4 regions of the Leisingera sp. G5_S3_59_S7 genome follow, and region 2 is predicted to be linked to each of the others. Evidence: riboswitches for the same ligand, from Rfam matches in the RefSeq annotation. Region 2 holds a riboswitch; each other region holds the start of a gene.

Region 1 (7,161 bases), on a different contig from region 2:
CAGCGATGTGGCGCAGGCGGGCTGGCAACGGGTGTGCCCGGCCTGCAAGGCGCCGCATTTCCCGCGCACCGACCCGGTTGTGATTATGCTGATCACCCATGGGGATTCCGTGCTGATGGGCCGCTCCCCCGGCTGGCCCGAAGGGATGTATTCGCTGCTCGCGGGCTTTGTCGAACCCGGCGAGACACTGGAGGCCGCGGTGCGCCGCGAGGTACTGGAGGAAACAGGCGTCAGGGTCGGCCGCGTCAGCTACCTTTCCTCGCAGCCCTGGGCCTTTCCAATGTCGCTGATGTTCGGCTGCGCCGGCGAAGCGCTGAGCCGTGAAATCACCATCGACCCGTCAGAGATCGAAGACGCGCTGTGGGTCAGCCGCCAGGAGATGATGACAGTCTTTGCGGGCGATCACCCGGTGCTGAAGCCCGCTCGGGAGGGGGCAATTGCCCATTTCCTGCTGAAGAACTGGCTTGCGGACACGCTGAATTAACGCGCATATTGGCGCAAAACGACCCGAAATCAGGCGGCGCAGCTGAGGCAGGCAGATATGAAGTTTCAAAGCAACGAAGACATCGAAGCCCCGATTGCAGAGGTTTTCGGCGCAATCTCCGATTTTGAACTGCTGGAACGCTCTGCCCTGCGCCGCGGCGTCGAGCTGCAGCGCACCGGCGACCTCGCCCAACCCGAAAACGGTTTGGCCTGGGATCTGAACTTCGACTTTCGCGGCAAGCCGCGCGACATCCGGCTGACGCTGGCTTCCTATACGCCGGTTACCGGGCTGGCTCTGACTGGCAGCGGCAGCGGCATTGATGGGCGGATGGAAATCGAGCTGCTGGCGCTTTCACCGCAGCGGACGCGGATGTCGGTGCAGCTGAAGCTGTCGCCCAGCAACCTGACCGGCCGCCTGCTGGTGCAATCCCTGAAACTCGCGCGCAGCAACCTGACGCGCCGGTTCAAGCTGCGGCTGGCCGAATTTGCCAAGCTCACCGAAGACCGGCTGAACCGCACCGCCTGAACCGCCGCCCGGCGCCAGAACCGGGTCAGCCCTGCGGCAGCAGCCGCGGCCACAGCGCGGCATTTTCCCGGGCAAACGCCCCAAGGTGGCCAATTGCCTTCAGCCCCAGTTCCCGCGGAGCCAGCACTGTCCGGTGCTGCGCAGCACCGCCAAATACCTCACCCAGCCGCCACACGGCCGGCGGCGGCACAACATCATCATCGGCCACCGCAAACAGGTCGACCGGGATGCCGGTCTCTTTCCAGCGCGGCAGCGGCAGGCCCCGCCCCGTTTCCGGCAGGTAGCTGCCCCGCGTGGTGCACCAGCGCCGCCATTGCCAATAGACTCCCGCCGGCAAGTCGGCCCCGAACCCCACCGCACGCCCGGGCAGATAGCCCAGAACACGGGCCGCTAGCGGCACATGGCCGAACCAGAAAGCCAGCGCCAGCGCGCGGTAGGGCCAGGGATGATCGTGGTGATGCACCAAGCCGCCCGCAACCACGATCATGCGGGCGACGTCCTCAAGATCGTCCTGCAGGGGCATCAGCATCGCTCCCAGCGAATGGCCGATCACCCACAACGGCACGCCCGCATAGTGCCGCCGCATTTCGGCCCGGGCGGCGGGCTGATCCGCCAGCGCCCAATCGGCCATAGTGACAGTGGACCGGCGCGGATGTCCCCGCGCCGAGTCTCCGAAATCCGTGTAGTCATAGGTCAGGCAGGCGATCTGCTGCTCTGCCGCCAGCCAGCGCGCGAAATGCCGGTAAAACCGCTGCGGCACCCCGGTTGCGCCGTTCAGCACCACCGCCGCCCGCGCCGCCCCGTCCGGGCGGTACAGCCGGCCCGACAGCAACGCATCCCCGGACGCAAAGCGCAGCTCTTCCTCCCGGATACCGGCGGTATGTTCTGCGTGTCTGTCCAGCATGGCAGCCTCCTAGACCAATTGGTCCACTTCCTGACTGGACCAATTGGTCTAATACTGTCAAGCTACCGCCATGACTGACGTGACGACAGCCAGCCCGCCCCCCGGCAGCCCGGCCCCGACCCGGGAGCGGCTGATCCGCGCCGCCGCCAGCCTGTTCCGCGAAAAGGGCTACGCCGGCACCGGCCTGGCAGAGCTTCTGGCCGCTGCCGAAGCGCCGAAGGGATCGCTCTACCACCATTTCCCCAACGGCAAGTCCGACCTTGCGCTGGCGGCGGCCACATGGGCCTCGGACCAGATGCTAGCGCTGATCGACGCGGCCTTCGGCCCCGCCCCCAGCTTTCCGGCCGGGGCCAAGACGGTCTGCTACAAGCTGGCAAAACTCTTCGACAAGCAAGGCAGATGGAGCGGCTGCCCGGTCTCTGCGACCTTGTTCGCCGGGCCGGAAAACGACGCCTTCCGCCAGCACGCCGCGGACCTGTTCGAAAGCTGGATCGCCGCCACCGCCCGCCAAGCCCACCGCCTGGGCCTGCCCCGGGCTGAGGCCCGCGCAGCCGCAGAGAACTTCTATATCCTGCTGCAGGGCGGCTGGCAGCTGGCCCGGGTACGGCGCGACTCTGACGTGATCCGCGGCCTGCACACACAGATGCAGATGCAGAAAAACGATTGACGACTCGGCAGGCGAACCGCTACCGCTTGTGGTGATGGTTCCCGCGCCACAGAATCTTGTGTCCGGGATGAAAAGGGAACACGGTGCGGCCCCGCCCCAGGCAAGGCCAACTCCGCGACTGCCCCCGCAACTGTAAGCGGCGAGCGACCCCGATAGAGCCACTGGTCTGATACGAGGCCGGGAAGGATCGGGAAAGCTGCGACCCGCAAGTCAGGAGACCTGCCATCAAACGTGTAACTCGAACCCGGGCGGGGTGTCCGGACAGGGTCTGATGGCACCGCGGGTCTCCCGCATTTTCATCCGGTCTCTTGTCCCCAGAACTCCCCGCACCACGCGCGGAGGGCGCAGATATGATGTGGACGGACACAACGCATTTCTATGCGGCAACGGATTGCAAATACCTCGGGAAACCCTGCCCGGCGGCAGAGCGGATGATCGCCAAGCTGGCCGAGGCGATGACCAAGGCCAAGCCGCTGACCCAGGACGACTTTGAGATCACCGGCACCACCGCGCTGGACGGCTGCCCGCGCAACTGCCCGGCGCAGTTCGTGGCCAGCCACGACCGGATCCGGCTGTTCTGCGGTGTGGGTGAGGACGCCCCGCGCGAAGGCCTGGACCGGTTCGCCGATGCAATCCTCAGCCGCGACGGCACCGGCTTTGCCGCCTCCCGCCTGGACGCCCGCCCCTGCGCGCTGATGGAGGCGCTGCCGAAGTCGGCGGAGGCGCGGCAGGCGGAACAGATGATGGCGCTGTGAGCAAGTATTTATCCGGGCTCTGAGGGCTGCGCCCGGCCTATCGGCCGGGCGAAAGGTTACTCGATCTAACCTGCCACCTGTCCCGCGCAGGCCCAGTCCATCTGCGCTTCGGTCTCCACCGCGCAGGGCCGCACTGACCGCAGCCGCGCCAGCGCCTGCACCGGATCCTCGCCGCATTCGATCATCAGCCGCAGCACCGCCATGCCGGAGCGCCCGCAGCCGCCGCGGCAATGCACCAGCACCCGGCCGCCGCCGCCCAGCGCCTGCCGCGCCGACCGGCTGGCCGCCGGCCACTTCGCCGCCACCGCCGGCGGCGGCGTGCCGAAATCCGGAACCGGCAGATGCAGCCAGCGGCTCGCCATGCTTTGAATATCAATTCCCAGCCGCGGCGCCCCGGCGGCAACGTGCTCAGCCTCGGTGGTCATCGAAAGCACCAGCCCCGGTTTCCACTGATAGATCTGGATCAGGTCGCCCCGGTAGTCGCCTTCGGCGCCCGGCAGCCGGCACAGCGCCAGAATGCCGCCGCCCGCAGACAGCGCGTGGATGGTCAGCCCCGCTTGCGCCGCCTCGTCCGGCGCTGCTGGCTCAGAGGTTTCTTCAGATCGCATACCGCCTCCTTAGCCGCTGCGCTCCTGCGTTCCCCCGCGTTGCCCCGCCCTTGCAGCCTAACCGTTAACCACGCAATGCCAAAGCCCTTTTGCTGCTCCGCATTGCCCCCTTCTGCGGTGGACGAACGGGCTGCGCTTCAATACCCTGCGCGCAACGCGGGCGCCCCGCAAACCGAATCCGGCACGAGACATCATGAACGATACCCCCAGCGACACCGGCCAATCCCAATACCAGGTTCTGGCCCGCAAATACCGGCCCGAGACCTTTGCCGACCTGGTGGGCCAGGACGCGATGGTACGGACGCTGAAAAACGCCTTTGCCGCCGACCGCATCGCTCAGGCCTTCATCATGACCGGCATCCGCGGCACCGGCAAAACCACGACCGCGCGGATCATTGCCAAGGGCATGAACTGCGTCGGCGAACACGGCAATGGCGGCCCGACCACCGATCCCTGCGGTAAATGCGAGCATTGCGTGGCGATCATGGAAGGCCGCCATGTCGACGTGATGGAGATGGACGCGGCGTCCCGCACCGGCGTGAACGACATCCGCGAAATCATCGACTCGGTGCAGTACCGCGCGGCCTCCGCCCGCTACAAGATCTATATCATCGACGAAGTTCACATGCTGTCGACCTCCGCCTTCAACGCGCTGCTGAAGACGCTGGAGGAGCCGCCCGCGCATGTGAAATTCATCTTCGCCACCACTGAAATCCGCAAGGTGCCGGTGACGGTGCTGTCGCGCTGCCAGCGGTTCGACCTGCGCCGGATCGAGCCGGAGGTGATGATCTCCCTCTTGCGCAAGATCGCCACCGCCGAGGGCGCCGAAATTGCCGAGGACGCGCTGGCGCTCATTACCCGCGCCGCCGAGGGCTCCGCCCGCGATGCCACCTCGCTGCTGGATCAGGCGATTTCCCACGGCGCGGGCGAAACCACCGCCGATCAGGTCCGCGCCATGCTGGGCCTTGCCGACCGCGGCCGGGTGCTGGACCTGATGGACATGATCCTGCGCGGCGACGCGGCAGCGGCTCTGACAGAACTTTCAGGCCAGTATGCAGAGGGCGCCGACCCGCTGGCAGTGCTGCGCGATCTGGCCGAGATCACCCATTGGGTCTCGGTGGTGAAGATCACTCCGGACGCCGCCGAAGACCCCACCGTCAGCCCGGACGAGCGCGCCCGCGGCCAGCAAATGGCCGAGAACCTGCCGATGCGCGTCCTCACCCGGATGTGGCAGATGCTGCTCAAGGCGCTGGAGGAAGTCGCCGCCGCCCCCAACGCCATGATGGCGGCCGAGATGGCGGTGATCCGCATCACCCATGTGGCCGACCTCCCCTCACCCGAGGAACTGATCCGCAAGCTGCAGGACACCCCGCCCCCGCCGCCCCCCGGTCCCGGCGGCGGTGTGCCGATGCAGGGCATGGGCGCCCCGGCACTTGGCGGCAACGGACCCGCCAGTCCCCAAGGCGGTCCGGCCGGCGGCGCACCCGTGGCCCATGGCGGCAGCGGCACCATGATGGCGCTGGCACCGCAAGTCAGCTCCGCGCTGGCCCGCTATCCCACCTTCGAACATGTCGTCGAGCTGATCCGCACCAACCGCGATGTGAAACTGCTGGTCGAGGTCGAAGGCGGCGTGCGACTGGTCTCCTACCAGCCGGGCCGGATCGAATTCACCCCGGCGGCCCAAGCGCCCAAGGATCTCGCCGCCCGGCTCGGCTCAGCGCTGCAGAACTGGACCGGCGCCCGCTGGGTGGTCTCCATTGCCCCTGACGGCGATGCGCCCACCATTGCCGAGGTCCGCGACGCCGCAGAAAACGCCCTGCGTGAGAAAGCCACTGCGCACCCGCTGGTGCAGGCCGTGCTGGAGAGCTTTCCCAAGGCCAAGATCAAGCGCATCCGCACGCCTGAGGAACTGACCGCAGAGGTCGCCGCCGAAGCCCTGCCCGAGGTGGAGGACGAATGGGACCCGTTCGAGGACGGGTGATGCAAAAAATCCAGGGCAGCGCCTAACCTCAGGCGGGCGCACTAGCGCCGTATCAGCGGGAAGGCCGGGCGCTGCCTGGCCTGTCGACCGGGCGGTAGAGCGCTAAACTGTTCCGCGCAGATGATCCTGCCCCTTGTTTCGCGCCCCCGCGCCCCGTATCTGTCCCCCAAACCGGAATCTTAGGAGAAGACAGATGCTCAAAGGCCTCGGCGGTCTTGGCGACATGGCCAAGATGATGAAATCGGCACAGGAACTGCAGGGCAAGATGGCCCAGATGCAGGAAGACCTGCACAATGTCATGGTCACCGGCGAAGCAGGCGCAGGCCTGGTCAAGGCCACTGCATCCGCCAAGGGCGACCTCAAGGCACTGGACATTGACCCGTCGATCTTCAACGGCGACGACAAGGAAGTGGTCGAGGACCTGATCCTGGCCGCCATCAAGGATGCTCAGGCCAAAGCGGCTGAAAAGGCGCAGGAAGAGATGACCAAGCTGACCGAAAGCATGGGCCTGCCCAAGGACATCAAGCTGCCGTTCTAAGCGGCACTCATTTCCCTATGCAAAGGCGGCCCGACTGGAGCCGCCTTTTCTTTTGCCCGCCTCAGCCCGTCTCCAGCCGGAACTTCAGGAAGCGCCGGCCTTCGTACTGCACCTCCCCGGTCTGTACCGCCCCCAGCCGTGCCAGCGGGCGCAGGTGGCGGCGTGTTGGCGGCAGCAGGAAGGTAACATAGGGGATGCGCGCATCCGCGCGGGCAAATTCCAGCGCCTTGCGGGCAATGGCAGGGCCAAGGCCAAAGCAGTCCGCCCGCAGTACCAGCCCGAAATCCCACTCTTCCCCCTCTTTCTGGAAGCCGCCCCAGCCGAGATACGTATCCCCGCGCAGGAAGGCCCAGTGGCCCAGCCCGTCGCGCTGCCAGCAGGCTTCCTTGGCGGCGACGAATTCCCTGGCAGCGGCCTCATCCCAGCTCCCAGTCAGCAAGGGCATATGGTCCGCCATCCGCGGGTCGGACATATGGCGGGCAAGCTCCTGCGGCGGCACCTCCGTCAGCCGGGCAAAGCGAAGCGGCCCGGTGCCGTTTTCCGTATGCGCTGCGGCACCTCCCATTGTGATCCCTCCTCCGGCCATGCCAAGCCTTACCCCCGGACGGCAGTAAAACAAACCCCGAACATTTTACCGGCCGGCCCTTGCGCTCCCCAGCCCCGGGTGGCCTATATGGCAAGGAACCAAAGGGCCTGCGG
Region 2 (7,161 bases):
CCGACGCCCTGGCGGCGCAGATGCGCGATGCAGGGCTCAAGGTCAAACGCACGGTGCTGCCCGGCAACACCTTCTGGAACGACTGGGACAAATACCCGTTCAGCTCAACTGACTGGGGCCACCGCCCGCTGGGGGTGCAGGTGCTGACGCTGGCCTACAAGACCGGGGTGGCCTGGAACGAAACCGGCCTCGCCAGTGCAGAGTTCGATTCCATGCTGGAAGCCGCCTCGGCCATTGCCGACGCCGACACCCGCCGCGGCCACATGGAAGGCATCGAGACGTTCTTGCGTGAGGACGGCACCATCATCCAGCCCTACTGGCGCTCGCTCTACCGCCACGCCCGCCCGGGTGTGGTCGGCGCCGAAAGCCACCCGATCAACGAAATTCACGTGCACAAGCTGGCACTGGAAGCCTGATCGGGGCCTGCAATTGAAAGGGGCGCGTGCCAGACCCGGCGCGCGCCCCTTTCTGTGGTCAGATCTCGACCTCAACCCAGCCAATCGGATTGGAGCAGCAGGCCAGGATATACCCTGCCTCCACATCTTCTTCCGAGATGCCGCCGTTGTGGACCATATGCACATCGCCCGCGGTCTTCTTGACCTTGCAGGTGCCGCAGATGCCGAAGGTGCAGCCCGACGGGATGTTGAGCCCCGATGCCTTGGCCACCGCCAGAACCGTGTCGGTTTCGGTGCAATTGGCAGTGACACCCGACGCGGCAAAGGTGATCTCGGCGGCTGCGGATTCCTCGGGAACCACATCGTCCAGCTCGGGCGCGTCTGCCTCGGTCTCCACCGGCGCGCCAAAGCTTTCCTGGTTGTAGTTCTCCATGTCGAAGCCCAGGCCGTTCAGCATGTCGCGCACCGCCTGCATGAACGGTTCGGGCCCGCAGCAGTAGACCTCGCGCTCCAGGTAATCACCGGCGATCAGGCCCAGCATGATCTGGTTCAGCTGCCCGCGGTAGCCGGTCCAGACCTGATAGGGATCGTCCTCCTCCACCACAAAGTTCAGCTTGATCCCTGGCACCCGCGACGCCATGCTTTCCAGCTGCTGACGCGCGATGATCTCGCTGGGCCGCTTGGCGCAGTTGATAAAGCAGACGTCCGGCGACTGGCCGCGGTCGAACAGGTACTGGGTCATCGACAGGCTGGGCGTGATGCCAGAGCCTGCGGAGATGAACAGGAACTTGCCGTTCGGGCGCTTGGGCAGCGTGAACACGCCTGCCGGGCCGGACGCCTTGAGGAACATGCCCGGGCGCAGGTTGTCCAGCATCCAGCGGGTGCCGATGCTGTCGGCCTGCGCCTTCACTGTGACCGAAATCGACAGCGGCCGCGAGGGCGAGGAGCTGATGGTGTAGGTCCGCCAGACGGTCCCGCCCGGCACCGGCAGCTCCAGCGTCAGAAACTGGCCCGGCTGATACTTGAACCACGCGCCGGAGGGCGCGCGGAAGCTGAAGGTGGCGGTGTTCGGCGCCTCCGGCACGACCGAGACGCATTCCAGCATCTCGTCGTCCTTCCACGCCAGGGTTTCGTCCAGCGTCTCGAAATTGGCTTGCAGTCCCATGCCGTCACTCCGCCGCGATCAGGTGGCGGCCGGTCAGCGCGCGGGTCAGGTGCTCGGCATACCAGTTGGAGAACTGGATGACACCGCTTTCCTGCACTTCCGAATAGGGGCCGGGCTCATAAGCGGGCGAGTTGATACCGCGCTGGTTGTCCTCGACCACGATGCGGTCCTCGTCGTTGGTGGCAACCCAGACTTCGGTCAGCCGCTTCAGGTCATAGTCCTGGCCCTCGACCGCGTCCTTGTGCACCAGCCATTTGGTGGTGACTTCGGTCTCAGTGGGGCTGATCGGGGTCACCCGGAACACGATGGAATGATCCGGCAGGAAGTGGTTCCAGGTGGTTGGATAGTGGAACTTCAAGAGCGTGCCCGCATCGGCGAACGGCACCCGACCCAGCTTCTTGGCAACAGCCGCCTTGCCATCCAGGGTATAGCTCTCAGCGCCTTCGTTCAGCGGCATCCGGGCCACGCGGTACTGGCCGCGCGCGTTGATCTGGAACTGCGCCGGCACGCCCGCCGCCTCGATCCGGTCGAAATGCTTCTGCAGGTGCGGCGGGGTCTCACCACCCTCAACACCAGTGACGGAGGGATCTTCGGGGAATGTCCGGCACAGCGACGGGTGGTTGCCGCCGCAGTGATAGCACTCACGATTGTTCTCCCAGACCAGCTTCCAGTTGCCGTTCTCGATGATCGAGCTTTCATAGGCCACCTTGGCGTTGCTCAGGTCATGCGGCTCCAGATAGGGGCGGGCCACGTCTGCGAAAGCATCGAAATCCGGCGCTTCATCTGCCAGGCAGATATAGATCAGCCCGGCCAGGTCGCGGCAATGCACCGGTTTCAACCCATGTTTGGAGGCATCAAAATCCGGCCCCATGTCGCGCGCCCACAACAGCGAGCCGTCCAGCTCATAGGTCCACTGGTGGTAGGGGCAGACCAGCTTGGGCGCGTTGCCCTTCTTCGCCTTGCACACGACCGAACCGCGGTGGCGGCAGGCGTTGTGGAAGGCGCGCACCTCGCCATCGGTGCCGCGCACGATGATAACATTGTAGGAACCCACCTGATGGGTCACGAAATTGCCCGCCTTCGGGATTTCGCAGGCGGGAATGGCAAACAGCCACTCACGGTAGAAGATCTGCCGCATGTCCAGATCCAGCACGCCCGGATCGGTATAAAACGCCTGTTCCAGGGAATAGTTTTTCTGACGGGCCATCAGCTTGGCCAGAATGTCGCTGTCGTGAAGCATCTGCTTCTCTCCTTTGCCGCATCCCCGCGGCAGGTTGGCTTGGCTGCGGGCATGGATAGAGAGATTGCAGGCCACGCGCCTGCAACCGCCCCGCCGCCGCCCGCGGTTGACGTTTCTAGGGCAAGGCTGGTTTCCGGACTGTCCCGGGGCCATTCGGCGGCGGGGCCTGGCACCTTCCCGAAGCCTCTGGCCTCAGTGGTTTCTCGCCATGCCTTGCCCGGGGTCACCGTTGCGGGGGCAGTGCCGGAATTTCACCAGCTTCCCAATTCTCCGCCCCAAGGGGCGGCACCTTGCTGAGGCGCAAATTGCCCTAATCCCGGCGTAAGGGCGGAGACAAATCCGACCCGCCAAAACCGGAAAAAGACATGCATGTTTGCCGTGCCAGCAGGGACAGGGGTGTCCAGAATCTCAAACCGGCATCCGCCAGTCTGTTTGCGGCAAGCGCTTATCTTTCATGCGGTTAGGCGCCACCGGCCAATCCGAAGCGATTCGCAGGCAGCGTATCTTGCGCCGGCCTCTTGGAACGCGAAGCGCGATTAATTATATGCCGTATAGTTTTTTAAGAGCACAGGAGCGGCCGATGACCACCGGACACGTCTTCATCGCCGCCAGCCTCGACGGCTTCGTGGCCCGCCAGGACCATTCACTGGACTGGCTGTCCAAACAGCCCGCTACCGAAAACGACGATGGCGGTTTTGCCGCCTTCATGGACAGCGTCGACGGGCTGGTCATGGGAACAGGATCCTTCCGCACCCTTCTGGAATTCGGCCAATGGCCCTACAGCAAGCCGGTTGTGGTCCTCAGCAGAAGCCTGACCGGACAGGACATTCCCGAAGGGCTGAAGGACAAGGTGCGCCTCAGCACCGCTGAACCCGCAGACCTGATGCAGGAACTGCAAAAAGAGGGCTGGACCCGCGCCTACATCGACGGCGGGCGGCTGGTGCAGTCTTTCCTGCGCCAGGGGCTGATCGCCGATCTGACCATCACAACGGTTCCGATCCTGATCGGCAGCGGCATCCCGCTGTTCGGCAGCCTCGACCAGGACATCGACCTCCAGGTGGCAAGCTCCCGCATCCTTCCCACCGGCATGGTCCAGAGCAAGTTCCGGGTGGTCTGACCAATGCCCCCGCGCATGGGACGCCCACCCAAGGGCAGCCGGATCCTCAGCAAGGATGATGTGCTGGATAAGGCCATGCAGCTGCTCGACGAGGGCGGCAGCAAGGCCCTGACCTTTAAGGCGCTTGCAGATGCGCTTGGCGTCACCCCGATGGCGGTGGCCCATCACGCCGGCACCCGGGACGAGATGATCGCCAGCCTTGTGGCAAAAGCGTTTGGAGGTTCAGACACCCCGTCAGAAGCAGCAACGCCCAAGCTGCGGCTCCGCGAGCTGATGACACGCTACTGCACCCAGGTGACCCGGCACCCGGAACTCGCGAAGTGCATCCTGGAAAATCCGTCCCTGATCGGCCCCTCCCTGACCGGGCTGACGCGGCTGATCGAGGCGGAAATCACCGCCGCAGGCGTGAAGGGCGCAGAGGCCCGCACCCTTCTCTGCCTGCTCGTGGATTACACACACGGGTTCGCCTTTGCCGCCGCCGCGGCACCGGCAGGGGCGCTGTCAGTTGACAAATTCACACTGGCTCTAAACTGGGTGCTTGACCGTATTGAATAAAAAATGCGCGGAGCCATCGAGGCCCGCGCATCCGCTTTCGTCTTTCAGAGCCGCCCAACCAGCGGCCTCTCCTTACTTCGATTTCCAGCTGTCCAGCCAGCGGCGGAACCGGCCTTTGCGCTCGGCGATCGCATCGCCCGCCGCATACAGGCTGTCCTCCGCGCTTTCGATCATCGGCTCGATCCGCGCCCGCCGGAACCGGCGCCAGCGCACGTAGATGGCCCACAGGATGGCGGCCAGCAGCACCAGGAAGATGATCGTGAACCAATTGGTCGGCTTGTCCTCCGGCCCTGCCACCGGCTTGATCGACACCGCATTCGGGAAGATCGACAGGAACTCGTTGCGCCAGCCGTAATGAGTCACCGCCACCCACTCCGGGTTGGCCCTGGTCGAGATGCTGTCATTGGCGTCCGTGTACAGATTGGCTGTGTCGAACTTGAAATAGGGCGGCCAGCTCCAGCCCGTGTCCTCGTTGCGGTAGACAATGGCGCGGCCGCTGGGGCGCACACCCTGGATGAATTGCACATCGCGGTTGATCAGCTGCGCCGACTGGTCGTCGGGCTTGGACCAGAAAATGCGGGTCCAGTCGTTCAGCTCCTGCCGCTCCTCATAGGTATTGACGATGCGCACCACGTCATACTGCGGCAGCGTGTAATGCAGGAAGGCGCCGAACAGCACCCAGAAGGTGATCAGGAAGGCCCATTTGATGAAACGCACGGGACAGCTCCTCACATAAAGTTAATGACATAGACCAGAAGCGCGATGGCTCCCAGCGGAACGATATAGACCAGGAGGATCAGCTTGCGCCGGAACGAGCGGTCATACTGCCTCAGCCCCCGCTGGATGAAGGCCGCGCGGTCGCCGGTCAACCCCTTGTCTTTCCAGCGCCGCTTCAGCTTCGCCCGCCGCACCTCGCGCGAGTAGAGCGACACCGCGCCATAGGCCACGGTCAGCACCACCATCAGGATCAGGAGCAGGCGGATAAAGCCGAACATCTCTAGCGCCCCTTCACCCGGTTCACCGCACCCCAAGGGCCAACCCGCTCTACCACCCCCCGGCGCCGGTTCCGCGGCAGCTTCGGCATCCGCCCTTCCATATCCGGCTCATGCCCGAACAGCGCTTCCCGCGCGCCCGCCTTATCCACCGCATACTCCCGCGCCAGGAACTCCGCCGCATAGGCTTTCTTGGTTTCCGGCCAGCGCCGGTACTGCCGGTAAAACTCTTCCTTGTGGCAGATGAACATCTGGCGGAAGTCATGCGGGCACAGCTCTGCCAGCAGCATGTTGACCAGATCGCGGCAGGGCGTGTCCGAGGCCCTCAGACTATAGAAATAGGCCGGGTGGTCCGAGGAAATCCGCGGCCACTTGCCGCCGCCCTCGGCCCAACGCACCAGCGCCGCCAGCCCTTCGAATTCTGCCGGCAGCTCATCCGCATGCCGCGCCGCCATCCGCCGGAGGTCGGACCGTGACAGGCCCGATAGATCTCTGCCCTTCTCCGTCAGCACAGACACGGCCAGGAACCCCATTTTCTGCCGCAGGATCGCCGCGCCATCAACGCCGCGCGCCCGTATCACCGGCTCCGCCAGCCGGTTAAGCTCCAGGAACCGGGCAATCGCATTGCGCTCGCTCAGGTCAAACACACGTTTCAGCGGCACGCCTTCCGGCTTTGCCCCGCTGGCGATCACCGCCGGATGTTCAACGTCCTGAAACACATAGAGCCCGCCGAAATGCGCAGTCCAGAAATTCGCCTGCTCAAAGACCTCATGCTCCAGATGCACCGGATTGCGCGTCACATCGCCGGTCTTCTCGGCCGTCGCAATCATCTCCCCGATCAGCGCATCATCAAACCAGGCATCCTCCCCGGTCTTGAACCGCTCCACCAGCGCCGCCAGCCGATCCGCATGGCGCAGCGTGCCGCGCGTCGTATCCGCCTCGATCCGCACCTGCCGGATGTCGAAAAGGCGCGCGGGCGAGGACACCTCAAACACCGAATTCACCAGTTCGCCCGCCACCGCATCCGTCGCGGTCAGCGCAAACAGCTGGCGTTCATTCACCTCGATAAACCGGCGCAGGATGTCCCGGCTGGTGGAGAATTTCACGTGAAGCAGCGGGCAGCGCTTCTGCTCGGTCGACAGCAGGATGAACTGCCGGTTCACGCCTGCATGGTTCAGATAGTGATCATCCCCCAGCTCATCCCCGACCTCCGGTGAAAAGCCCGAGATATCGACGTGGAAATCAGTGAGTTGGGTGGTCTTGCCGGTCAGATGCTTCAGCGCGCGCCTATACCGCTCCACCAGCGCGGGCGAGGTCACATGGAAGAGATTGCCGAACATCAGGCCATGCTGGATGAGGCGTTTCATTTGGCGGCCTCCTTCCATAGTTCAGGCGTTTCTTGAAGCTGTAACAGAGCGGCGGAAATTTCACTTAATCTCATTCTAGATAGGCGCTCTTGCTGAGAAGGTGAAAGATCACTACGCATCGCGTCAATATTCTCAAGCTTCTTCGCTATTTGCTGAATAGAATCAGTTCTTGCAGGAAGGCGATAGTCAACCGATTGATGCAGATAGTCCCAAAGAGCGTCGCGCATACTCGAAAGTCTCTGATGAAACTTCGAAATGGCTTCGTCTATTGAGACGTCCTCATCGATGAACCTATCCAACGACAGACCATGGACTTCTCCATCAAACCCG
Region 3 (7,161 bases), on a different contig from region 2:
TTTTAATGACTGCTCCGTCCAGCAGGCGGCGTTGCTGAAGTTCGCAGGCAGTCCGGCGGCAACGCGGGAGATCGCGCTGAGCGCCGGAGCGCTGATAGCGGTACTGCACCAGAACCAGCGGGATGCGCGTGCAATGGTCGAGGAGAAGTTCCAAGCCTTCGACAGCCCGAAGACGCAAAGGCGGTTCCGGGACATGTTCTCCGGCTGACCCCGCCTTTCACCGGCGCCGCAGCAGGTAGATATCCATGATCCAGCCATGCGCGGCCCGGGCCTCGGCGCGGGTTGCAATGATCTTGTCTGTCACTTCGGCCAGAGGGCCCGCGACCGAAATCTGGTTCTCCATCCCGGCATAGGCCGTCCAGAAGATCTCCACCCCCTGCGGGTCGATGGCCTGAAAGGAACACTCCCCGTCCAGCATGATCACCAGCGTATCGGCGCTGTCCGGCCAGCCGTTTTCACGCAGCTGGCGGCCGGTGGTGATGGTGAAGGGCGCGCCGATTTCGTTGACCGGGATGGCGTGGGCTGCAGTCAGCGCCTGGATCGAGGTGATGCCCGGGATCACCGTCAGCTGTATCTCAGCCAGCTTCTTCAGCCGCTCGGCAATCCGCATGGTGCTGTCGTACAGCGACGGATCGCCCCAGACCAGGAACCCGGCCTTGCAGCCTTCGGGCAGGTTGGCGGTGATGGTCTGCCACCAGATCTCGGCGATGGCGTCGTGCCAGTCGTCCACCCGCTTGCGGTAGCTTTTGGTTGCCTCGTCGCGTACCGGCAGGGCGAATTCGACGATCTTCGGACCGTCACCCCGGATGGCCCGGTTGCAGATCTCGCGCCGCAGCCCTGCCAGGTCGTCCTTGCCCGCGCCCTTGTTGGGGATCAGGATCAGGTCCTGCGCGTTCAGCGCCTCAATCGCTTGCAGCGTCATGTGCTGCGGGTTGCCGGTGCCGATGCCGATCAGGGAAAGCTCAATCATGACGGGGCCTTTCACATGAAAACACGGCCCCCTATGGAGCCGCGCCGTTGTCCTTGCAAGCCTGCAATTGCGGTCAGGAGCCTTCGCCGCCTGCCGGCACGGTGAGTATTGCCTCAACCGGCTGGTCCGCTACCAGCAGCGCGCCGTGGCTATTGGTGTTGAGCGAGACCTTCACCTCAGCCCCTTCGGGCAGCGAGGGGATGTGCATCCAGTTGGCGTAGAGGCGGGCGAGTTTCTCGCCGTTCACATAGACATGCGCATGGCCTTCGCCGTCCACGTCCGCAGCGGAGGCGTTTTCCGGGGCAAAGCGGAAGTTCTGCGGCGTGACCTGCAGGTTCCAGCCGCTCATCGGGTCCTTGTGCAGCTGGATGGCAACGCTGGGAGCGTCCGGGCCTGCGGGCAGGCTGACCGATTGGGAGTGGTCATGCGCTGCCATTCCGGCATGGCCGCCGCCGTGGTGCGCCGGGTCGCCGTGGTCGTGGCCGTCAAAGGTCACGCCATTGCCGGCCGCAATCACAAAGCCGATGCCGCCGCCGAACACCAGTCCGATGGCAAAAAGAGCGAGAGAACGGGACATCTTGTCATCCTCTGGAAAAAGAATGCCCCGCCGGTTCGGGCCGGCGGGGAGTGACTGCGCGGGGCTTAGGCTGCGGCGAGTTCGCGCTTGCCTTCAGCCTGCCAGAAGTAGCCGGTAAAGGCGCCCAGCAGCACCCAGGCGGCCATGCCGATGCCAAAGGCGCGGGCGGCAAACAGCGCGCCGATCTCGGTCGGAACCGGTCCGGAGAAGCTCTCCGGCTCAGGTGCGCCGACGATATGCGGACCCATCAGCAGGAGCGCCGCGATCAGGTAGCTCACCAGGTTGCCGCCAAAGGCGATCAGCCACATGGCCACCCCTGCGGCCGCAACAGTGATCGTCCACCAGATCTGGCGCGCGCCGATGTCCGCGGCGGCCACACCCGGCACTTCCGGCGCCAGCGACAGGCCGGGCGCAAAGTGGAAGGTGATGAAACCTGCGAGCCCCCACAAGAGGCCGGTGCGCGCGTTGATTTCATGGCCCTGGCGCTCAGCCACGGACATCAGTGCTGCCATCACCAGCGCATAGCCGGTGTAGGTCAGCATGGTGAAGATGATGCTGAGGCCATCGCGCATGGGCTCGGCGAACAGGCCGGGCAGGTCGGGATGCGCGGTTACGGGGTCAGCGCCGAAATGCACCAGGTCGCCGCCCTCGTAAAGTTCGGCGTGGAGCAGCACGGGCTGCACGAAATACAGCTGCAGCAGGGCGGTAATCAACCCAGCTGCAGCACCAGCGAACAGGCCGCTGGTCAGAATGCGACTGAACATGGCCTTAGTGGCAGGGGAAGCCAGTTGCGTGGCGCACGTCATGCGCGGCGTCGTGCAGGGCAGATGCCTGAACATGGCCGGTCAGCGTGATGATCCCCAGCCCCAGAACCACGGCAAACAGTGCCGGAAGCACAGTGGAGCCAGCGGCGGAAGCCTTAAGTGTTTTGGTCGTCATTTGTCGTCCTCCTTACCGTCACACCCGACGGCATAAGTTGTGTCCATTCACACGGCCGGTCTCCTGACTCGCGGGTCGCAGCTGCCATCCTCCTTCCCGGCCTTGGCCAGTGGATATTGGAAGGCCGCTCGCCGCTCACAGTCGCGGGGGCGGTTGAGGCTTCGGTGCCGCAATTTGGTCCACCGTCCTCATTCCCGTTTCAGTCCCAGTGCTTAGGCACTATCAGACACCGTATCGGATTGTTTTGCCCCGTGCGGCTGAGTCTGGTCAAGGACGAAACCGCCAATCCGGAGTGCTTCAGCGTCATAGGGCAGGCGGATCAGCCCATACCGGCCGGAATGCGGGCAATCGCCTTGAACCGCAGGCGGCCCAACGGGCGGGCATCGGCAATGCTGCCGTCCGGGCTTTCTGCATAGATCCGCAGGAAGGTCAGGATGTCCGGCAGGTCCGCTGCGGTGATCTCTCCGAACAGATAGGCGGTCTTGCCGCTCTGGCGCACCGCCAGAGTTTGCGGCCGCTTGCAGCCGGACATGCAGTCCACCTGCTGCAGCCTTGCCTGCACCCCGGCCGCCTCCAGCGCTGCGGCGACCTGCCCTGGCAGGGCGGGGTCCGCGTCGCGGCAGGTGCGGCACAGGGTGACGGTGGGCGGGGTCATGCGCCGGGCATGTCCTGATCCGCCAGCGGGCCGTACAGGATCAGCACCGGCGCCTTGGTCTCCATTGCGCGCAGAACGGACGGCAGCTCACCCACCGTGTGGCAGAACAGTTTCTGCTCCGGCGTCGAGACCCCCTGCGCCACCAGCGCGTGGGTTTCTTCGGGCAGGCCCGCCTCCATCAGCTTTTCCGCCAGCGCGGCAAAGGTGCTTTTGCCCATGTAGACCACGGTGGTGGCGTGCGGGTCGGCCAGCGCTGCCATGTTCAAATCGTCCGGCAGCCCGCCGGTCACGTCATGGCCGGTGATGAACTGCAGCCGCCGCGCTGTCAGCCGCCGGGTCAGCGGGATGTTCGCGGCCGCCGCCGCTGCTGAGGCCGCAGTGACGCCAGGCACGATCTCAAACCCGATGCCGGCCGCGCGCAATGCGGTGATCTCTTCCTCAAGGCGTCCGAAGACGCCGGAATCCCCGGATTTCAGCCGCACCACATTCAGGCCGCTTTGGGCATAATCGACCAGCAGCTGGCTCACATGGTCCTGCTTGGGCGAGGGGCGGCCAGCCCGCTTGCCGACGCCCACCAGATCGGCATCCGCGCGGGCATGGCTCAGGATCGGGCCGGACGACAGGTCATCAAACAGGATTGCATCCGCCGCCTCCAGCCGCTTCACCGCCTTGACTGTCAAGAGCTCGGGGTCGCCGGGGCCGGAGGACACAAAGCTCACGAAACCGCTCATGCGCGCTCTCCCGTGATCAGGTGGAAGAAGGTGCCGGTCACATTGCCCTTGATCGAGCCGGTCTCTGGCACCGGATTGCCGTCCGCGTCCATAACATTTGCCAGCGGCGCGTCGGGTTCTTCCAAGATGGTGGAGTAGTGGAATTCATGGCCGCGCAGCGCAGTGCCCGCGCCAAAGCCCGGCATCCCTGCCTGCAGAATGGCGCGGCGGTAGCCGAGGTGGAACTTGCGCTTCTCGTAGGAGGTCACGAGGCCCAGAAGGCCCAGCATCTGGTGGCGGTTGCCTGCCTTGTTGATCAGCGCCTCGCCCAGGGCCATATAGCCGCCGCATTCGCCATGCACCGGCTTGGTCTCGGCATGCTTTTGCACGCCAGCGCGGAAGGTTTCCGCAGCGGCCAGCGTGCCGCCGTGCAGCTCCGGGTAGCCGCCGGGCAGCCAGACCAGATCGGCATCTGCTGCCGGCGCCTCATCCGCCAGCGGCGAGAACGGCAGGATCTCGGCTCCGGCTGCGCGCCAGCCGCTCAGCAAATGCGGATAGGTGAAGGAAAACGCCGCATCCCGTGCCAGCGCGATCCGCTGCGCGGGCGGTGCCGGAAGGCTGGCCGGGGCAGGAGCCTGGCCCGCCAGAGCGGCGGCCTTGATCGCTTCCAGATCCACATGTTCGCGCAGGAAGGAAGCATAGTTTGCGATGGCGGCTTCCAGATCCGGATGTTCCACCGCCTGGATCAGGCCCAGATGCCGTTCCGGCAAGGCCAGATCGCCGCGCCGGGGCAGGGAGCCGAGGACCTTGATCCCGGCCTTCTCCATGCCAAGGCGCGTCAGCCGTTCATGGCGCGGGCTCGCGACGCGATTGAGGATCACCCCGGCAAAGGGCAGTTCCGGGTCATAATTCTTGAACCCCAGCGCGGTGGCCGCGGCAGATTGCGCCTGACCGCCCACATCGACGACCAGCACCACCGGCCAGCCCATGCGCTTGGCGGTCTCAGCCGAGGAGCCGAAGCCCGATTGCCCGCGCGTCGCCACGCCGTCGTAAAGACCCATCGAGCCTTCGCCGACGCAGATTTCCGCACCCGCAGATTGGGCAGTGACCGCATCCAGCAGCCCGCCGTCCATCGCCCAGGTGTCCAGGTTGAAACTTGGGCGCTTAGCTGCTGCCAGGTGAAATGCCGGGTCGATATAATCCGGCCCGCTTTTGTAGGGCTGAACGGTCAGCCCCTCCTCGGCCAGTGCCCGCAGGAGGCCCAGCATCACGGTGGTCTTGCCGGTGCCCGAGGAGGGCGCTGAGATCATCAGTCCGGGAGGGTTCAAGTTTGTCATGGCCTTAATCGTCCCCATGGTTCCAGCTCGACCACGGGCTGTCGGCGCTTTGCGGCCGGTAGCGGCGGTCGTAGTCGGTGGAGTAAAGGCAGCTTTCGTCAAAGCCCTCGCCCTTCAGCACCGGCCCCACCAGAATGAGGGCGGTGCGGGAGATCTTTTCGTCCAGCGACTCTTTCAGCGTTTCCAAAGTGGCGCGGATGATCTGCTGATCCGGCCAGCTGGCGCGGTAGACCACCGCCACCGGACAGTCGGCACCGTAATGCGGGGTGAGGCTGTCCACCACATGGTCCAGATTGCCGATCGACAGGTGGATCGCCAGCGTGGCGCCGGTCTTGGCAAAATTCTCCAGCGACTCGCCTGCAGGCATCGAGGACGCGCGGCCCGGCGTGCGGGTCAGCACCACAGACTGGCCCAGGCCCGGCAAGGTCAGCTCGGTCCCCAGCGCGGCAGCCGCAGCAGCAAAGGAAGGCACGCCGGGGGTCACGGACACGGGAATGCCCTCGGCCTTCAGGCGGCGGAGCTGCTCACCCATGGCAGACCAGACTGACAGGTCGCCGGAGTGCAGCCGGGCAACGTCTTGACCGGCTTCATGCGCGGCCTTGATTTCTGCCACGATGGCCTCCAGATCCATCGCCGCGGTGTTCACGATCTTTGCGTCCGCAGGGCAGTGGCTCAGGATTTCCTCTGGCACCAGTGAGCCCGCGTACAGGCACACCGGGCAGGAGGCGATGATGTCGCGCCCGCGCAGGGTCAGAAGGTCGGCAGCGCCCGGTCCGGCGCCAATGAAGTGAACGGTCATGGCTCAAGTCTTTCTGCTATGGCCGCGGTGGCAAGCCCATCCGCGGTGACAACTCTGGGGACAAGCAGGCGCGCGTGTGCACCCGGCACCCCGTGGCGCGCGCCCGCCAGCGCCGCGGCTTCCGCCAGCGAGCCGGTACCGAACCGCGCCTTGATCCGGGGAGAGCAGGTCAGCGTCTGCTCCCCGGCAATATCCTGTTCCTGCAGCGCAATCACCGGCAGCCCGGTGGCACGCGCAAACGCCTGCATAGCAGGCGCTTCGGCTTTCTCCGCGATGGAGGCCAGAGCATCGGCCTGCACGCCGGTCAGCGCGAGCGCTGCCTGCAGATCTGCTGCCGTTGCGGCGCCGCGAAATCCGATGCCTGCTACGATCATCGCGTGACGCTCCACTGGATGACGGGCCGTGCCCGGCGCCAATCACGCATTGTGCCCAGGGGGCCCGCCTCGGCAATTTCCGCCTTCAGCAGATGACCGCCGCGTGCGGCATGGGCCTGCATCAGCAGCGTCTCGGTCTCCAGCGTGACACCATTGGCGACCAGCCGCGTGCCTTCTGGCAGGATCCCCCACAGATGGTTCAGCAATTCCTGCGAGCCGCCACCGCCAATGAACACGCAATCGGGCTTCTCAAATCCGTCCAGCACACCCGGGGCTTTGCCCAGCACGGGTTTCATACGGTGATCCAGCCCGAACGCTGACGCGTTGGCGCGGATGTTCTCCAGCCGGCTCTCGCGCGGCTCGAAGGTGATCGCCCGTGCGCCGCGCGCTGCCAGGCACCACTCGACAGAGACAGACCCGGAGCCGCCGCCGATGTCCCACAACACCTCGCCTGCGCGCGGTGCCAGCGCCGACAGCGTCAGCGCCCGGACCGGCCGCTTAGTAATCTGCCCGTCGCTGGCAAAGAGATCATCTGCCAGCCCGGACGCCTGCGGCAGGCCCTTGCTGCCCGCGGCTTCAACCGCCACGGCTACGGGCGCCTGAATGTCCTGAAGATCGAACCCTTCGGCAGTGGCGGAGCGCACTTGCTGGCGCGGCCCGCCCAGGCACTCCATCACGGTAAGGGCAGAGGCGCCAAAACCCTCAGCCACCAGCCATTCCGCCAGCTCCGCCGGTGCATCCCCATCCCGCATGGTGCAGATGACGCGGGTGCCCGCTCCCAACAGGGGCCGCAACCGCGC
Region 4 (7,161 bases), on a different contig from region 2:
GGCGGCGGGCATCAGACGGCGGTGGCCCGGCCCCACCAGGAACCGCGCCGCATGAGGGATCACCAGGCCGACAAAACCGATGGAGCCGACGATCGATACCATCACCGCTGTCATCAGCGCGGTGGCAAAGATCAGCACCACCTGCACCCGCCGCACCGGGATGCCCAGCGCCGCGGCGGAATCGGTGCCAAAGGTGAAGGCATCCAGCGCCCGGGCGTGAAACCGGCAGACCATCCAGCCCGCCAGCGCCAGCGGCACCGCCAGCCACACATCCGGCCAGCGCACGCCGCTGAGGTTGCCCATCAGCCAGAACATGATGCCGCGCGCCTGATCCGCATTGGCGGATTTGGCGATGATGAAGGCCGTGAGGGCGTTGAACAGCTGCGAGCCGGCAATGCCCGCCAGCACAATCTGCGCCGCTGCGGCCCGGCTGCTGCCCGCCCCGGCGGCCCGCGCCAGGATGGCGACAAAGCCAAACGCCAGAAGCGCCCCGTTGAAGGCGCCGAAGGACAGCGACAGGGCGCCACCGCCGAGGCCGGCAATTGTGACCGCCACCGCCCCGGTCGAGGCGCCGGCGGAAATGCCCAGAATATAAGGGTCCGCCAGCGCATTGCGCAGCAGCGCCTGCAGCACCACGCCTGTCACCGCCAGCGCCGCGCCGCACGCCCCCGCCACCAGCGCCCGCGGCAGCCGGTAGCTCCAGATGATGCCCTGGTCCACCGGGTCCACCGGCAGACCCGCCCCGGCCAGCTTGTTGACCAGAACAGACAGGACAAGGTCAGGCGCAAGCGGGGTTTCCCCGATCATTGCGCCTGCCAGAACCGCCGCAGCCAGCACCGGCAAAGCCAGGCAAGCGCCCCGGAAGCCGTGCCATGCAAGTGCGGCGGCTGCGCTCATGCGCCGTTGCCGATTGCGCTGAGTTCAGCGGCCAGATCCTCCAGCGCAGGGATCGCGCGGATGGTGGCGTCCATGGCCTGGGCATCCATCACCACGATACGGCCGTTCTTCACGGCGTCCATCTGGCTGGCGACCGGATCATTGCGCAGGAATTCCAGCTTCTTCTCGTAGTCGTCGGCGGCAAAGCGGCGGCGGTCCATGCGGGCAATCACGATCACCGTCGGGTTGGCCTTGGCAATGGTTTCCCAGCCGACGGTCGGCCATTCCTCGTCGGTCTCGATGACATTACGCAGGCCAAGCTGCTGCATCATGTAGCCCGGCGCGCCCTTCTGGCCGGCCACGAACGGGTCGCTTTCCAGCTCAGGCGAAGAGAACCAGAACACGGCTGAGGCGTCGGCCAGCGCAACCTCTTTCGCCTTGGCAACAGCCGCGGCCTCGCGGGCCTTGTAGTCAGCGACCAGCTCTGCGCCTTTTTCGGCCTCTCCGAAGATCGCTGCCAGCTCCTCGATGCCCTGATACAGGCTCTCGGTGGTGAACATCTGCGTTCGGGTGCCGTCGCCGCCGGTAGTGTTGTCCTTGCCGACGCAATCGGCGGGCATCACATAGGTGGGGATACCCAGGTCATGGAACTGCTCGCGCTTGGCGACGACACCTTCAGGACCCACGTGCCACTCATACTGGGCCGCCACCAGACCGGGGCGCTTGGCCACCACGCTTTCAAAGCTGGGGTCGTTGTCGGCCAGCCGCTCAACCTTGGCGTTCACGTCGGCGTATTCCGGCAGAACATCGTTGAACCAGACCGAGGTGCCGAGCACCTTGTCCCCCAGCCCCAGCGCATAGAGCACTTCGGTGGCGGCCTGGCCGACGGTCACGGAGGACGCCGCAGGGGCGTCGAAGGTGACGGACTGGCCGCAGTTTTGGATAGTCAGCGGAAAGCTGTCGCCGGCAGCCGCCGCCTGGGCCGCAACGGTGAAGGTAAGGCCGATAAGGCCGGAACGCAGAAACATGTTAGTCGATCTCCATATGTCAATGACCGGAGAACGGGTGAAAGGGCATTGACCGGCAGGGCGGAAGACCTGGGCCCTTCCTCTGCGGCACCTGATAGCGGCGGCGCATCCAGCCGGCAACCTCCCCGGACAACCCCGCCCGGTGTGCTTCGGTTTCTTCACCGGCAGGTCTCCTGACTGGCGGGTCATCGTCTGGGCCGCCTTCCCGGACCGCTGGGGTCCAGTGACGCGATGGCTCAGCACTCGCCGCCTACAGTTGCGGGGGCAGTTCCGTTTGGTGCCCGGCGGGCACCGCGGATTCCCTCTTAGCCCTTGCGGGACCGGTAGGGCGCGCGTAGCGCATCACTTCCGCTGCGGCAAGAAAAACTTGCAGCCGCTGCTGGATTCCCGTGGAAAAGGCGCGGGCTGCTTCGGCATCCGCAGGAACACCTCCCGGCCGCGGAGCACGCCACCGCGGTTTACAGGATCTCATCCTCGTCGAACATCGGATCGTCCTCCAGCTGGGCGCTCAGATCCTCCACCGAGTCCTCTGCCCGCTCGACCGACCCCACCCTGCCCAGGTGGAACACCGCATCGCCTTCATTAACGACGGGCATCACCGCACGGCCGACAATCAGCCCGTCGAAAGGGGCCAGGATCTCCTCGTCCTGCTCGCCGAAGGGGTCGGAAACCGATCCCAGCAGATCGCCTTGCCGGACCAGCTCCCCGTCGTTCTTGTACACCCGCAGAAGCCCGCCCATCGGCGCCCGCAGCCATTTGCTGGAGGCGCAGAACTGCGGCTGCGATTTGGGTTTGGAAATGCCCTTGGCCGGAACCATACCCATGTGCCGCAGCACCCGCAGGATGCCGGCCAGCCCGGCCCGGATCGACAGCTCGTCAAAGCGCAGGCCCTCGCCCGCCTCATAGAGCAGCACATCCTTGCCCATCTCCTTGGCCGCGCCGCGCAAAGAGCCATCGCGCAGCTGCGACTGCATCACGATGGGCGCGCCGAACACCCCGGCGAGTTCCCGGGTGCGCGGATTATCGGGCGAGATGCGGATCTGCGGGTAGTTGGTGCGGTGGACGGCCGCCGAGTGCAGGTCGATCCCCAGGTCCGAGCGGGCGACCACCTCTGTCATGAAAAGATGCGCCAGGCGCGAGGCCAGCGAGCCGTGCTCGCTGCCGGGAAACGCCCGGTTCAGGTCGCGCCTGTCCGGCAGATAGCGGGAGTGGTTGATGAAGCCGAAGGCATTGACGATCGGCACCGCAATCAGCGTGCCCTTAAGTGTCGTCAGGTTCGGCGCCCGCAGGAGCCGCCGGACAATCTCCACACCGATCACCTCGTCCCCGTGCACGCCGCCGCTGACGAAAACCGCCGGCCCGTCCTGGCGGCCGTGCACAACATGCGCCGACATGGTGACCGGCGTGTGATCGGACAGAACGCTGACCGGCAGGTCAACCGTCAGCCGCGCGCCCGGCGCCACCTTGGCGTGGCCGATGGTGAAATGCTGCCGCCCCCTCATACTGCTACCCCTTGCCCTTGGTTCTGGTGACGCCGGACTTGGCGTGTTTTTCAAGGAATTCGATCATCCTGCCAGTGATGTCCAGACTGGACGCCTTTTCAACCCCTTCCAGGCCGGGGGAAGAATTCACCGCCATCACCACTGCGCCGTAGCTGGCGCGCAGCATATCGACGCCGCAGGCGTTCAACCCCTTGGTTTTGGCGGCGCGGATGGCGGTGGCGCCCGCCTCGCGCTCTTGAGTTGCGGCCCTTGTGCAAGCGTGATTGTTTAGCCGCAGGCTAAAACTCCACCGGATTGTGCAACTAAACGTCTTTGCCAGCACGGCCCGCACTTTGGCCGGGCTGTATGGACGCAGATACGGCGGCGAGGCTTCCGGGCGGTACAGGATCACGCGGAGGCTGCTTCAGGAAATCGCCAGGCGGCGCAGGCTGGATCGGGGCGACGTCACGGCGCTCTCGCGTGTACATCTGGAATAAGGGTATGTTCTGATTGCTTTGGGCCGCTTTTTCGTGGTTATGAGCGGCAGCGCCTTCGTCAGCTACCGGCGCGCGGGCAAGGAGATGCCGGCGCCCCGGACCGCAGCAGGCTGAACGCAGTGCCGCGGCTGGCCGCCTGACATTACAGGGATAAGATGGATCTTGAACAGCTGATTGCCTGCCCTGCCTGTGACGTGCTGCACCGCAACCAGGACGTGGCCAAGCACACGGTCGCCAGATGCGCCCGCTGCGGCACGGTGCTGGCGGCGCCCAAATCGGGGGCGATGACCCGGATTGCGATGCTGTCCCTGACGGCGCTGATCCTGCTGGCGGCCGCGGCCGGCTTTCCGTTTCTGGAGCTGCAGGCGCAGGGGCTGTCGCACCGGGCGTCGGTGCTGGATGCGGTGCTGGCGTTTTCCAGCGGACCGATGGCCCCGCTGTCGCTGGCCACCGGCTTTCTGATCGTGCTGCTGCCCGCCGCCCGCTACGGCGCCCTGGTCTATACCCTGGCGCCGATGGCCCTGGGCTGGCACCCTGCCCCGCATGCCGCCGTTGTCTACCGCTGGGCGGAACGGCTGAAACCCTGGGCGATGGCAGAGATTTTCATTATCGGCGTCGCGGTGGCCCTGGTCAAAGTGTCCGGCCTCGCCCGGGTCGGGCTGGGGCCGGCCTTTTGGGCCTTCGCCGCACTCCTGGTGGTGACCATCCTGACCGACAGTTCCATTTGCAGGCTGACCGTATGGAAAACCCTGAAGACCCGCCGCGGTTCCTGACCGCAGCCGAGGCCGGGCTGACCGGCTGCCGCACCTGCGGGGCCGTCAATCCAGGCGGTGCGCAGATCTGTTACAGCTGCCGCAGCGAGCTGAACCCGCCGTCCGCTTACAGCCTGCAGCGGGTCTGGGCCTGGCTGGCGGCGGGGCTGATCGCCTATGTCCCCGCCAATATCTACCCGATGCTGCGCACCACCTCGTTTGGCCGCGCCTCCGAGAACACGCTGCTTGGCGGCATCGTGGAGCTGTTCAGCCTAGGTTCCTACGGTGTCGCCTTCATCGTGTTCTTTGCCAGCATCGTGATCCCGCTCGCCAAATTCCTGGCCATCGGCTATCTGGCGGTCTCGGTCCGCAGGCCCGCGGCTCTTGGCAGGCACGGCAGGCTGGTGCTTTATGAGGTTGTCGAATTTATCGGCCGCTGGTCGATGATTGATGTCTTTGTCGTGGCGATCCTGACCGCCCTGGTTCAGCTGGATTTCGCCGCTGCCGTCACTCCGGGAATTGCAGCGGTCAGTTTTGCATTGTCGGTTGCCTTCACCATGCTGGCAGCCCAAAGTTTTGATCCGCGGCTGATCTGGAACGCGGAAAAGCGAGAGTATGAATGAGCACGCCTGAACCCGCCACGATGAAAGTTTCTGCGCAGCGCCCGTCGCCGTGGCGCAATTTGTCCCTAGTCTGGCTGGTGCCGCTGGCGGCGCTGGCGGTGTCGCTGGGTATAGCGTGGCAAGCATATTCCGCCCGGGGCGTTCTGATCCGCATCACTTTCGAGAACGCCTCCGGCATTGTGGCCAATGAAACCACGGTGCGCTACCGCGATGTGGCGATCGGACAGGTTGAGGAGCTCGGCTTTACTGAAGACCTGAGCAAGGTCACTGTCTGGGCCCGCATCGACAAGAAGGTTGCCCCCTATTTGGATCAGGACGCCGCCTTTTGGGTGGTCCGCCCCGAGGTCAGCACGCGCGGCATTTCCGGGCTCAGCACCGTGCTGTCGGGTGTCTATATCGAAGGCACCTGGGACCAGGATCCCGGCGTGGCCGCCACCCGCTTTGAGGGCGAAGACGGGCCGCCTCTGGTGCAGCCGGGCCGGGAGGGCCGGCGGATCACCCTGCGCACTACCGACGGCAGCATGATCTCCGAAGGCGCGCCGGTGCTGTTCCGCGGCGTTGAGGTCGGCCGGCTGGAGCAGCCGCGCCTGACGGTCAGCGGCGACAGTATCGTCGTCGATGCCTTCATCGACGCCCCGCATGACCGCCGCATCAACTCCGCCACCCGGTTCTGGGACACCTCCGGCTTTTCCGTCTCCTTCGGCGCCAGCGGGCTGTCGCTGGACGTTGACAGCATCGCCTCGCTGGTGGCTGGCGGCATCGAATTCGACACCGTTTTCGATGGCGGCAAGCCGGTGGGCAAGGGCACGGTTTTCGACATTCACGAGGACGAGGCCGCCGCCCGCCGCACCGCTTTTGCGCGGTCGCGCTCGGATGGCGTGGCGGTGGCTGTCGCCTTTGACGAGTCGGTCGCTGGGCTTGCCAGCGGTGCCGCGGTCAAGCTGGGCGGTGTCAAAGTCGGCGAGGTCAGCACCCTGAACGCCGCCATCCAGAACCAGAGCGACGAAGCCGAGGTGCGGCTGATTGCCAAACTGCTTCTGCAGCCTGCGCTGATGGGGCTTCCGCCCGGTGCCGGAGAGGTAGAGGTGCTGGATTTCCTGGAGCAAGCGGTCGAAGGCGGGCTGCGGGCGCGGCTGGCCTCCGCCGGGCTGCTGAGTTCGGAACTGATTATTGAACTCGTCACTCTGGAGGAGGCCGCCCCAGCGCAGTTAGACCGCAGCGCAGAGCCCTTCCCCGAACTGCCCAGCGCCCCCTCCGATCTGCCCGGTTTCACCGCAACCGCAGAAGGCGCGATGGAGCGCATCAGCGAATTGCCGGTTGAGGAGCTGATGGCGCAGGCCATCGCCACCCTGGCCAGCATCGAAGACCTGGCCGCTGCCGACAGCACCCGCGAGGTTCCCGCCGCTGCGGTGGCGCTGCTGGAAGACACCCGCGCGCTGGTCGCAGATCCCGGTACCCGCGCCCTGCCGGCTGAGCTGACCGCCGCCGTGGCGGACCTGCGCGCCATGCTGACGGAGGTGCAGCAGGGCAATGCGGTGGCCAATCTGAGCGCCGCGCTGGAGCAAGGCAGCCAGGCCGCCGCCAGCCTCGCCGCCGCATCGGATGAGCTTCCTGCCCTGGTCAGCGACTTTCGCGCCCTGGCGGCCAAGGCCAATTCCCTGGAAGCCGAAGAGCTGATCCGCTCCGCCAGCCGGCTGATGAACAGCGCCGATGCGCTGATCGGCACTGAGGAAGCCCGCGATCTGCCCCCTGCCCTGACCGGCGCGCTGGATGAGATGCGCCGCACGCTGGAGGCGCTGCGCCAGGGCGGGCTGGTGGACAATGCCAATGCCACCATGGCCTCTGCCCGCGGCGCCGCCGATGCCGTGGCCGCCGCAGCCGAAGGCCTGCCGGCCCTTTCCGCC

Evidence for each region. A riboswitch is a leader RNA that binds a small molecule or an ion and turns the genes downstream of it on or off. The one in region 2 is predicted to bind cobalamin.
Region 1: another riboswitch for cobalamin. It lies ahead of ACTRWG_RS05120 (hypothetical protein); the one in region 2 lies ahead of ACTRWG_RS06355 (aromatic ring-hydroxylating oxygenase subunit alpha).
Region 3: another riboswitch for cobalamin. It lies ahead of ACTRWG_RS09975 (CbtB domain-containing protein); the one in region 2 lies ahead of ACTRWG_RS06355 (aromatic ring-hydroxylating oxygenase subunit alpha).
Region 4: another riboswitch for cobalamin. It lies ahead of ACTRWG_RS02780 (ABC transporter substrate-binding protein); the one in region 2 lies ahead of ACTRWG_RS06355 (aromatic ring-hydroxylating oxygenase subunit alpha).

What each region holds. Positions count from the first base shown of each region.
Region 1 is NZ_JBQKUH010000006.1:43,838-50,998, forward strand. Features, by position in the region: gene nudC (NAD(+) diphosphatase) at 1-484, shown strand, start outside; gene ACTRWG_RS05105 (SRPBCC family protein) at 542-1,009, shown strand; gene ACTRWG_RS05110 (alpha/beta hydrolase family protein) at 1,035-1,913, opposite strand; gene ACTRWG_RS05115 (TetR/AcrR family transcriptional regulator) at 1,984-2,580, shown strand; cobalamin riboswitch at 2,599-2,821, shown strand; gene ACTRWG_RS05120 (hypothetical protein) at 2,931-3,335, shown strand; gene ACTRWG_RS05125 (protein-tyrosine phosphatase family protein) at 3,401-3,943, opposite strand; gene ACTRWG_RS05130 (DNA polymerase III subunit gamma/tau) at 4,137-5,924, shown strand; gene ACTRWG_RS05135 (YbaB/EbfC family nucleoid-associated protein) at 6,118-6,462, shown strand; gene ACTRWG_RS05140 (GNAT family N-acetyltransferase) at 6,524-7,027, opposite strand.
Region 2 is NZ_JBQKUH010000008.1:52,095-59,255, reverse strand. Features, by position in the region: gene ACTRWG_RS06365 (ABC transporter substrate-binding protein) at 1-416, shown strand, start outside; gene ACTRWG_RS06360 (FAD-binding oxidoreductase) at 475-1,560, opposite strand; gene ACTRWG_RS06355 (aromatic ring-hydroxylating oxygenase subunit alpha) at 1,565-2,800, opposite strand; cobalamin riboswitch at 2,908-3,108, opposite strand; gene ACTRWG_RS06350 (dihydrofolate reductase family protein) at 3,381-3,917, shown strand; gene ACTRWG_RS06345 (TetR/AcrR family transcriptional regulator) at 3,933-4,472, shown strand; gene ACTRWG_RS06340 (DUF1523 family protein) at 4,545-5,189, opposite strand; gene ACTRWG_RS06335 (hypothetical protein) at 5,201-5,467, opposite strand; gene ACTRWG_RS06330 (DUF6638 family protein) at 5,470-6,831, opposite strand; gene ACTRWG_RS06325 (hypothetical protein) at 6,828-7,161, opposite strand, start outside.
Region 3 is NZ_JBQKUH010000017.1:57,994-65,154, forward strand. Features, by position in the region: gene ACTRWG_RS09955 (CYTH and CHAD domain-containing protein) at 1-208, shown strand, start outside; gene cobF (precorrin-6A synthase (deacetylating)) at 218-970, opposite strand; gene ACTRWG_RS09965 (hypothetical protein) at 1,044-1,547, opposite strand; gene ACTRWG_RS09970 (CbtA family protein) at 1,613-2,311, opposite strand; gene ACTRWG_RS09975 (CbtB domain-containing protein) at 2,316-2,486, opposite strand; cobalamin riboswitch at 2,523-2,732, opposite strand; gene ACTRWG_RS09980 (DUF1636 family protein) at 2,806-3,141, opposite strand; gene cobA (uroporphyrinogen-III C-methyltransferase) at 3,138-3,872, opposite strand; gene ACTRWG_RS09990 (cobyrinate a,c-diamide synthase) at 3,869-5,188, opposite strand; gene cobM (precorrin-4 C(11)-methyltransferase) at 5,193-5,987, opposite strand; gene ACTRWG_RS10000 (cobalamin biosynthesis protein) at 5,984-6,361, opposite strand; gene cbiE (precorrin-6y C5,15-methyltransferase (decarboxylating) subunit CbiE) at 6,358-7,161, opposite strand, start outside.
Region 4 is NZ_JBQKUH010000003.1:64,534-71,694, forward strand. Features, by position in the region: gene ACTRWG_RS02775 (FecCD family ABC transporter permease) at 1-897, opposite strand, end outside; gene ACTRWG_RS02780 (ABC transporter substrate-binding protein) at 894-1,904, opposite strand; cobalamin riboswitch at 2,051-2,244, opposite strand; gene ACTRWG_RS02785 (succinylglutamate desuccinylase/aspartoacylase family protein) at 2,363-3,406, opposite strand; gene ACTRWG_RS02790 (hypothetical protein) at 3,411-3,797, opposite strand; gene ACTRWG_RS02795 (paraquat-inducible protein A) at 4,038-4,655, shown strand; gene ACTRWG_RS02800 (paraquat-inducible protein A) at 4,622-5,257, shown strand; gene ACTRWG_RS02805 (MlaD family protein) at 5,254-7,161, shown strand, end outside.